One region of the Amycolatopsis sp. NPDC104819 genome, then DNA from elsewhere that is predicted to be linked to it. Evidence: riboswitches for the same ligand, from Rfam matches in the RefSeq annotation. Region 1 holds a riboswitch; the other holds the start of a gene.
The links. Region 1 has a riboswitch for glycine ahead of gcvP (aminomethyl-transferring glycine dehydrogenase). Riboswitches for the same ligand answer to the same signal wherever they lie in the genome.

Region 1 (4,410 bases):
GCGACGTCGTCGACCGTCACGCCGGTCTCCTTGGTGAGCTGGCGCAGGTCGAGGATGCACTCGTGCGCGACCAGGCCGTCCTGGCCGGTGTAGAGCACCGGGTAGTGCGGAGCGAGGCGCGAGGCGACGTAGTTCGCGGCCAGCACGGCGACCTTCGTCGCGGCGGTCAGGCCGGGCGCGCCCATCATCCGGACGTAGGCCCAGGAGATCGGCAGGATCGACGCCGAGCCGTACGGCGCGCCGCTGATCGGGCCGACGCCGGTTTCCGGGCCCGCGGCGTCGAGCAGCGGGTGGTTCGGCAGGTACGGCGCGAGGTGCGCGCGCACCGCGACCGGGCCGACGCCGGGGCCGCCGCCGCCGTGCGGGATGCAGAAGGTCTTGTGCAGGTTCAGGTGCGAGACGTCGCCGCCGAACTCGCCCGGCTTGGCCAGGCCCAGCAGGGCGTTGAGGTTCGCGCCGTCGACGTACACCTGGCCGCCGCCGTCGTGGACGATCTTGGCCAGCTCGTCGATCGAGTGCTCGTACACGCCGTGCGTGGACGGGTAGGTGACCATGATCGCGGCGAGCGTGTCGCGGTGGCTGTCCACCTTGGACCGCAGGTCGGCCAGGTCGACGTTGCCCTCGTCAGTGCACTTCACGACGACCACGCGCATCCCGGCGAGCACCGCGGACGCGGCGTTGGTGCCGTGCGCGGACGACGGGATCAGGCAGACGTCACGAGCCTCGTCGCCGTTCGCGCGGTGGTACGCGCGGATCGCGAGGAGCCCGGCGAGCTCGCCCTGGCTGCCCGCGTTCGGCTGCAGCGACACCTGGTCGTAGCCGGTGACCTCGGCCAGCCAGTCCGCCAGCTGCCCCACCAGCGTGTGGTACCCGGAAGCGTCCTCGGCCGGGGCGAACGGGTGGATGCCGGCGAACTCGCGCCAGCTGATCGGCTCCATCTCGGTGGTGGCGTTGAGCTTCATCGTGCAGGAGCCGAGCGGGATCATGCCGCGGTCGAGCGCGTAGTCCTGGTCGGACAGGCGACGCAGGTAGCGCAGCATCGCCGTCTCAGAGCGGTGGCTGCCGAAGACCTCGTGGCCCATGAAGCCGCTCTCGCGGGCGAGACCGTTGGGGAGCGCGACGCCGTCCTGGACGTCTTCCTCGACCCCGAACGCCTTCAGGACCTTCGCGGCGATCGCGGAGGTGCTGACCTCGTCGAAGGCGACCCGCACGTGGTCGGCGTCCACGTGGCCGAGGTTGATCCCGGCTTCGCGGGCGGCGGCGTGGACCTCGGCGGCCTGGCCGGGGACCCGTGCGACAACCGTGTCGAAGAAGGACTCGTGCACCACCTCGACGCCGATCTTGCGGAGAGCGTCCGCGAAGCCCGCGGCGAGGCCGTGGACGCGCTGGGCGATCCGCTTGAGGCCGTCCGGGCCGTGGTAGACCGCGTACATCGCGGCCAGCACGGCCGGGAGGACCTGCGCGGTGCAGATGTTGGACGTCGCCTTCTCGCGGCGGATGTGCTGCTCACGGGTCTGCAACGCGAGGCGGTAGGCGGAGTTGCCGTCGGCGTCGACCGAGACGCCGACCAGGCGCCCGGGCAGCGAACGCTCGAGGCCGGAGCGGACGGACATGTACCCGGCGTGCGGGCCGCCGTAGCCGAGCGGGACGCCGAAGCGCTGCGTCGACCCGGCGGCGACGTCGGCGCCGAACTCGCCCGGCGCGGTGATCAGAGTGAGGGCGAGGAGGTCGGCGGCGACGGTGAACAGCGCGCCCGCGGCCTTCGCCGACTCGGAAATCGCGTGGTAGAAGCCGCGGCCGCGCAGCACACCGGACGCGCCGGGGTACTGGGCGACGACGCCGAAGAACTCGTCCGGGAGGCCGGTGAGCAGGTCGCGGACCTCGACCTCGATGCCGAGCGCCTCGACGCGGGTCCGCACGACGGCGATGGTCTGCGGCAGGCACTCGGCGTCGAGCACGACCTTGTTGGACTTCGACTTGGACGCGCGACGCATCAGCGTGACGGCCTCGGCGACGGCGGTCGACTCGTCCAGCAGGGACGCGTTCGCGGTGGCCAGGCCGGTCAGGTCGGCGACCATCGTCTGGAAGTTGAGGAGCGCTTCGAGCCGGCCCTGGGAGATTTCCGGCTGGTAGGGCGTGTACGCGGTGTACCAGGCGGGGTTCTCGAGGACGTTGCGGCGGATCACGCCGGGGGTGACAGTGTCGGAGTAGCCGAGGCCGATCATCTGCGTCATCGGCCGGTTGCGCGCGGCGAGGGCGCGCAGCTCGGCGGTGGCGTCCTCTTCGGACGCGGCCGGCGGGAGGGTGAGCTCACGGGTCGCGCGGATGGCGCTCGGGACGGCGGCGCCGACGAGGGCGTCCAGGCTGCCGTAACCGCACTCGGCCAGCATCTTCGCGCGCTCGGCCTCGGACGGGCCGATGTGGCGGGCGTCGAACTGCGTAGAAGTGATCGGGAGCTCCTCAGGCCGGGCGCACACGGGTGCGCTGGGAACTCCCCCTCTGTCATGGCACCTGAGAGTTTCACCGCGTGTGAAGCGGCTTTCACCTTGGGTGAGGCGCGGGTGCGCCTGCTTTCCAGAGTGGCCTCGCGCGAAGCGGTAGCGGTTACCTGAGAGATTCCGGGGAGTTTGCTCCTTCGGTGCCCCACCACGTTCGTGAGGGCTCTCCCGCCTCGGCTCGACGGCCCGATCTGCAGTTGTGGCGGTTACCGTACCTGCCGCCTGCGAGATCAGTCTACTTCACACGGGCAACGCCACATCAGTCTTCGAGCGCGACTCGACGCACGGCGCTCCCCGCCAGCACAGGCGGCCGGCGCACCCGGCCCGAAGGCAGCACCAGCCGCTTCAACGGCCCGCCGAGTGGCACCGGCGGGTGCCCGGCGCCGAGGAGCACCTGCTCCACGATCTGCTCCGCGAGCCAAGCCACCGTGTCGTTGAGCCGGTCGAGGCTCGGGCGGGCGCCGTCGAAGACGTCCTCGTCGGCCAGCGTCACTTCGAAGTAAGCGTGGCCCGGGGGCACCGACACCGCCTCCTCGATCGCGCGGGCGCCGTCGAGGGGATCGTCAAAGCCCGCTTCGAGGAGCGCCGAACGGTAGATCCGGGCGGCCCGCGCGCGCATCCGGGGGCCGTAGCGGACGACGACCGGGAGCCGTCCGGTCAGGTCGGGGACGGCCAGGCCGTGCAGCAGCATGATCGGCGGCACCGAGTGCACCAGCCGCGGCGCGGGTTCGGCCAGCTCACGGGCGGTGATCCGGACGCGGTCGGCCATCGTGTCGGGCAGGCCGAAGTAGCGGAAGTCGACGTTGCCGAACCCGAGCCCGTCGGCGACCAGCGACGCGAGCAGCTCGCCGTACCCCCAGATCGGCGACAGCACGACAACCGGCGGCGCGGCCACGACCGGCGACGGCGCGGGCGGGCGCGTCGCCTCCTGCTCGGGCACCTGGATGACCAGCCGCGGCGGCTCGTGCCAGTCGTGCACCTCGGCGACCCGCCAGTACAGCCCGAGCGGCCGCCACAGCTCGCCGAGGACGTCGTGTTCGAGGATCCGCCGCGCCTCTTCCTCGGAAAACGGGAAGTCCCGCGGCGGCACGATCCCGACGTAGTGGTGGTAGGTGACGCGGACCTCGTCCCCGCGGGTGGCGGACCGGATCCGCATCTCCCAGTCGACCGGCGACGCGGCGATGAGGTTGGCGACCTGGGTGCCGGGCGAGGAGTAGACGAGCGCGGTGGCCTGCCGGAGGAACTGCCCGGCCTGGTCGATGCCTTCCCGCAGCGCCTTCGCGGCGTGAGCGACGTGCACCGGGCTGGCCAGGGAGTCGGGCAGCACGCCGGCGACGCGCAGGAGGTCCGCCTCGCTGAGCCCGGTGACCTCGGCGAGCTGGGCCCAGTGGTCGAAGACGGTCACCTTCGGCGCGTGCCGGTGCTCGACCCAGCTGCGCAGCGTCGACGTCGGGACGCCGATGCGTCGCGCGGCCTCGTCGAAGGAAAGCCCCCTCGCGCGGATGCCGGCCCGGACCGCTTCCGCCCACTCGTCGGCGCGCCAGTGCGTCACCTCACAAAGCTAACGAAACCCGCTAGTTTTGCGCAGGGACAAATCGCCCACGCCGGCTCGACGCTGGTGACCATGACCACCACCGTCATCGCCCTGACCCTGATCGTCGGCGTCCTGACCTTCGCCGCCGGCGCGTTCCTCGCCTCGGAGATCGCCGTTCGCGTGCTGCGGCGCCGCGAACGGCTCGTCTCCGAAGAGCGCAAGAAGCTCAACGCCGCCTGGAGCTACCTCCGGGAGGTCTACGGCGTCAAGAAACCGACCAAGCGTTAGAGCGGAGTGACGTACGCGCCGGAGATGCCGCCGTCGACCAGGAACTGCGACGCCGTGATGAAGCTGGCGTCATCGCTGGCCAGGAACGCC
Region 2 (4,410 bases), on a different contig from region 1:
CTGCGCGACCGACATCGCCATCACCTCGGGCGTGAAGACGCCGAAAGCGCCTTCCGCCTGGCCCTGCTTGAGCTGGCGGGCCAGGCCGTGCACCCGCATGTCGTCGACCAGGACCTTCGTCATCACCCAGCCTTCGGCGTCGTCGGCGTTGGCGGACATCTCCGCCAGCACCCGGACGCACTCCGGGTACGCGCGCAGGAACGCGATCGACGTCTCGATGTGCGCCCGCAGGTAGCCGGGCCGGTCGGCCGGGTCGACCCCGCCGCCGGTGCGCTCCTCGAGGAACTCGTTCTTCGTCTCGACGACGGTGCTCAGCACGGCCTGCATCAGGCCGGCCTTGTTCGTGAAGTGGTAGGAGATCATCCGGGTGCTGCTGAGCCCGGCGCGCTCCTTGATCTTGGCGAACGTCGCCTTCCGGTACCCGAGGTCGGCGATGACGCCGATGGTCGCGCCGATGATCTGCGCGCGGCGCGCCGCCTCCGTGACGCTGAGGCCCATTTCGGCCATGAGGTCGGTGTTTACTTGCATGAGTAAAAATGTACTTGGCTGAGTAAATCGGCGCAAGAGGTTTGAACCACCGCGCCGGGGGTACGGCGAACGGCTCAAAGGCTCATCCGGTCGTTGAGGCTTGCCGCGCGTCGCGTTGACCGGTGTTCTCCTGGCGCTTACCGTCGGAGGAGGTAAATCGCCACGGTGTGATTCACGGTCTGGGGCCGGACCGTGGCGGTTGATCTCCGGTGGGTCCCGCTCCTGGGACTCCCCGGCTGTCATTCGCCGGCCGTCCGGTCGGGCGAGGGGAGGCTTGCGTGGTCGAGGCTGGTTCCGAGAAGCAGCCTGTCGAGGTCGCGACTGGTGAGCAGGGTGAGCTGTTCCCCGACGACTCGCTGCCCGACGAGCTGGTGGGCTACCGGGGTCCGGCGGCGTGCCAGATCGCCGGCATCACCTACCGCCAGCTGGACTACTGGGCGCGCACGAAGCTGGTGGCGCCGAGCATCCGCACGGCGCACGGCTCCGGCTCGCAGCGGCTGTACTCGTTCAAGGACATCCTGGTGCTCAAGGTCGTCAAGCGGCTGCTGGACACCGGGGTCTCCCTGCAGAACATCCGGGTGGCGGTCGACCACCTGCGGGTCCGCGGGGTCCGCGACCTCGCCAAGGTGACGCTGTTCTCCGACGGCACCACGGTCTACGAGTGCACCTCGCCGGAGGAGATCGTCGATCTGCTCCAGGGCGGCCAGGGTGTGTTCGGCATCGCGGTCAGCGGGGCGATGCAGGAGATCAGCGGCACGATCCACGAGTTCCCGGCCGAGCGCGCCGACGGCGGTGTGGTCGAGACGCACGAACCGGACGAGCTCACCCAGCGCCGCAACGCACGCAAGACCGGGTGATCATCGCCGCGGGGAGGCGAGTAAGGTTCCCCCTGCGGTCGACGAATCCGCGCGGGAGAGTCCGAGCCACACCTTGAGCTCGGCGCCGAAGGAGCAAGTCCTCCCCGGAACCTCTCAGGCACCCTGGACCGCGCGGACGAGACGCCTCTGGAAAGCGGGTCGTCAGGACACAGCCTGATGGCCCCGCCGACGGTGCAAGCCCGGCTCAACCTGCGGGCGAAACTCTCAGGCGCCCGACACGGGTACGGACAGAGTGGGGAGGGTTTCCTCGGGGTTCGGATGAGCCGTGCTGCGGGTTTGGGTGAACCGTGCTCGCGGAGGGCGCTCGCCTCAACCCTCCGCGGTGTCTTGTGGGGGTGCAACCCCCACACCCCGCCCGGCGGGCTCCGCCCCCGGACCCCCGCCGTGGTCACCTTCGCGTTTAGAGTCGGGTTGGGTGGACGCTGCCGTTCGGAGGAGGCCATCGTGGACTTGTCGCTCGCCTCCCTCGAACAAGGGGTTCCCTTCGCCGACCGGCACATCGGGCCCGGGCCGGACGAGCTGCGCCACATCCTCGACGTCATCGGCGTCGCCTCGCTGGACGAGCTCGCCGAGCGGGCCGTGCCGTCGTCGCTGCGGGAGTCCGCCGAGCCGCTCGTCCTTCCGCCGGCGGCCACCGAAGCCCAGGCGCTTGCCGAGCTCCGGGAGCTGGCCTCCCGGAACCGGCCGATGGCCCAGATGATCGGCCTCGGTTACCACGACACCGTCACCCCGCCCGTCATCCGGCGGAACGTGCTCGAGAACCCCGCCTGGTACACCGCCTACACGCCTTACCAGCCGGAAATCTCGCAGGGACGGCTCGAAGCACTGCTCAACTTCCAGACCATGGTCGCCGACCTGACCGGGCTGCCGGTCGCGAACGCGTCCCTGCTCGACGAAGCCACCGCGGCCGCCGAGGCGATGACGCTCGTGCGCCGGGCGGGCAAGTCCGCGTCGAACCGCTTCGTCGTCGACGAGGACACCCTGCCGCAGACGCTCGCCGTGCTCCGGACCCGCGCGGAGCCGCTGGGCATCGAGCTGGTCGTCGAAGATCTCTCGCGGGGGCTCACCGGCTTGGGGCTCGGCGGTGACTTCTTCGGGGTGCTGCTGTCCTACCCCGGGGCGTCCGGCGCGGTGCGCGAGCTCGACCTGACGATCGCCGACGCGAAGAAGCACGGCGCCGCGGTGGTCGTCGCCGCGGATCCGCTCGCGCTGACCCTGCTGCGTCCGCCGGGTGAGCTCGGCGCCGACGTCGCGGTCGGCTCGACGCAACGCTTCGGCGTCCCGATGGGCTTCGGCGGCCCGCACGCCGCGTACCTGGCGGTGCGCCAGGGCCTCGAGCGACAGCTGCCCGGCCGGCTGGTCGGCGTCTCGAAGGACGCGGACGGCGCACCCGCGTACCGGCTCGCCCTCCAGACGCGCGAGCAGCACATCCGCCGGGAGAAGGCGACGTCGAACATCTGCACCGCGCAGGTCCTGCTCGCGGTCATGGCGTCGATGTACGCGGTGCACCACGGACCCGACGGGCTGCGCGGGATCGCGCTGCGGGCGCACCGGATGGCGACCGTGCTCGCGGCCGGGCTGTGCGAGGGCGGCGTCGAGGTGGTGCACGGCGAGTTCTTCGACACGGTCCTCGCGGCGGTGCCCGGCCGGGCGGACGCGGTGGTCGCGGCGGCCCGCGACCTCGGGGTGAACCTGCGGCGGGCCGACGACGACCACGTCGGCGTCGCCTGCGACGAGACCACGACACGTGAGCGGCTTTCCTGCGTGTGGAAGGTGTTCGGCGTCTCGGTGTCCGATGTGGACGGCCTCGACGCGGACACCGCGGACGCGCTCCCGGCGCCGCTGCGGCGCACCAGCGCGTTCCTGACCCACCCGGTGTTCCACGCGCACCGCTCGGAAACCGCGCTGCTGCGCTACCTGCGGGAGCTGTCCGACAAGGACATCGCGCTCGACCGGAGCATGATCCCGCTCGGCTCGTGCACGATGAAGCTCAACGCCACCGCGGAGATGGAGCCGGTCACCTGGCCCGAGTTCGCCGGGCTGCACCCGTTCGCGCCGGCCGAGGACGCGGCCGGGCTGCTGACCGTCGTCGCCGACCTCGGCGCCTGGCTGGCGCGGATCACCGGCTACGACACGGTTTCCCTGCAGCCCAACGCCGGCAGCCAGGGCGAGTTCGCGGGCCTGCTGGCGATCCGGGCGTACCACCGCTCCCGCGGTGAGCGCACCCGCGACGTCTGCCTGATCCCGGCCAGCGCGCACGGCACGAACGCGGCGAGCGCCGTGATGGCGGGCATGCGGGTGGTCGTCGTCCGCTGCGACGACGAGGGCAACATCGACCTCGCGCACCTGAAGTCCACTGTGGACGCCCACCGCGGCGACCTGGCCGCGATCATGCTCACCTACCCGTCGACGCACGGGGTCTACGAGGACACCGTCGGCGAGGTCTGCGCGGCGGTGCACGACGCGGGCGGGCAGGTGTACGTCGACGGCGCCAACCTCAACGCCCTGATCGGCGTCGCCCAGTACGGCCGGTTCGGCGCCGACGTCTCGCACCTCAACCTGCACAAGACTTTCTGCGTTCCGCACGGCGGTGGCGGCCCCGGGGTCGGCCCGATCGGGGTCCGCGCGCACCTGGCGCCGTTCCTGCCGAACCACCCGCTGCAGCCGGCCGCCGGCCCGGCGACCGGGGTCGGCCCGGTCAGCGCGGCGCCCTGGGGCAGCGCGTCGATCCTGCCGATCTCGTGGGCCTACGTCCGGATGATGGGCGCGGAAGGCCTGCGCCGGGCGACGCTGGTCGCGGTGGCGAACGCCAACTACGTCGCGAAGCGCCTCGGTGAGCACTACCCGGTCCTGTACGCGGGCCACTCGGGCCTGGTCGCGCACGAATGCATCCTCGACCTGCGGCCGCTGACGAAGGCCACCGGCGTGACGGTGGACGACGTCGCGAAGCGCCTGGCGGACTACGGGCTGCACGCGCCGACGATGTCGTTCCCGGTCGCCGGCA

Region 2: it holds a riboswitch for glycine, as region 1 does, so the genes downstream of both, gcvP (aminomethyl-transferring glycine dehydrogenase) here and gcvP (aminomethyl-transferring glycine dehydrogenase) in region 1, are expected to answer to the same signal.

Annotation. Positions count from the first base shown of each region.
Region 1 is NZ_JBVJON010000024.1:3,516-7,925, forward strand. Features, by position in the region: gene gcvP (aminomethyl-transferring glycine dehydrogenase) at 1-2,450, opposite strand, end outside; glycine riboswitch at 2,586-2,679, opposite strand; gene ACZ63E_RS44110 (helix-turn-helix domain-containing protein) at 2,758-4,050, opposite strand; gene ACZ63E_RS44115 (hypothetical protein) at 4,123-4,320, shown strand; gene ACZ63E_RS44120 (3-oxoacyl-ACP reductase) at 4,317-4,410, opposite strand, start outside.
Region 2 is NZ_JBVJON010000010.1:227,844-232,253, reverse strand. Features, by position in the region: gene ACZ63E_RS31100 (TetR/AcrR family transcriptional regulator) at 1-528, opposite strand, end outside; gene ACZ63E_RS31095 (MerR family transcriptional regulator) at 807-1,385, shown strand; glycine riboswitch at 1,428-1,526, shown strand; gene gcvP (aminomethyl-transferring glycine dehydrogenase) at 1,848-4,410, shown strand, end outside.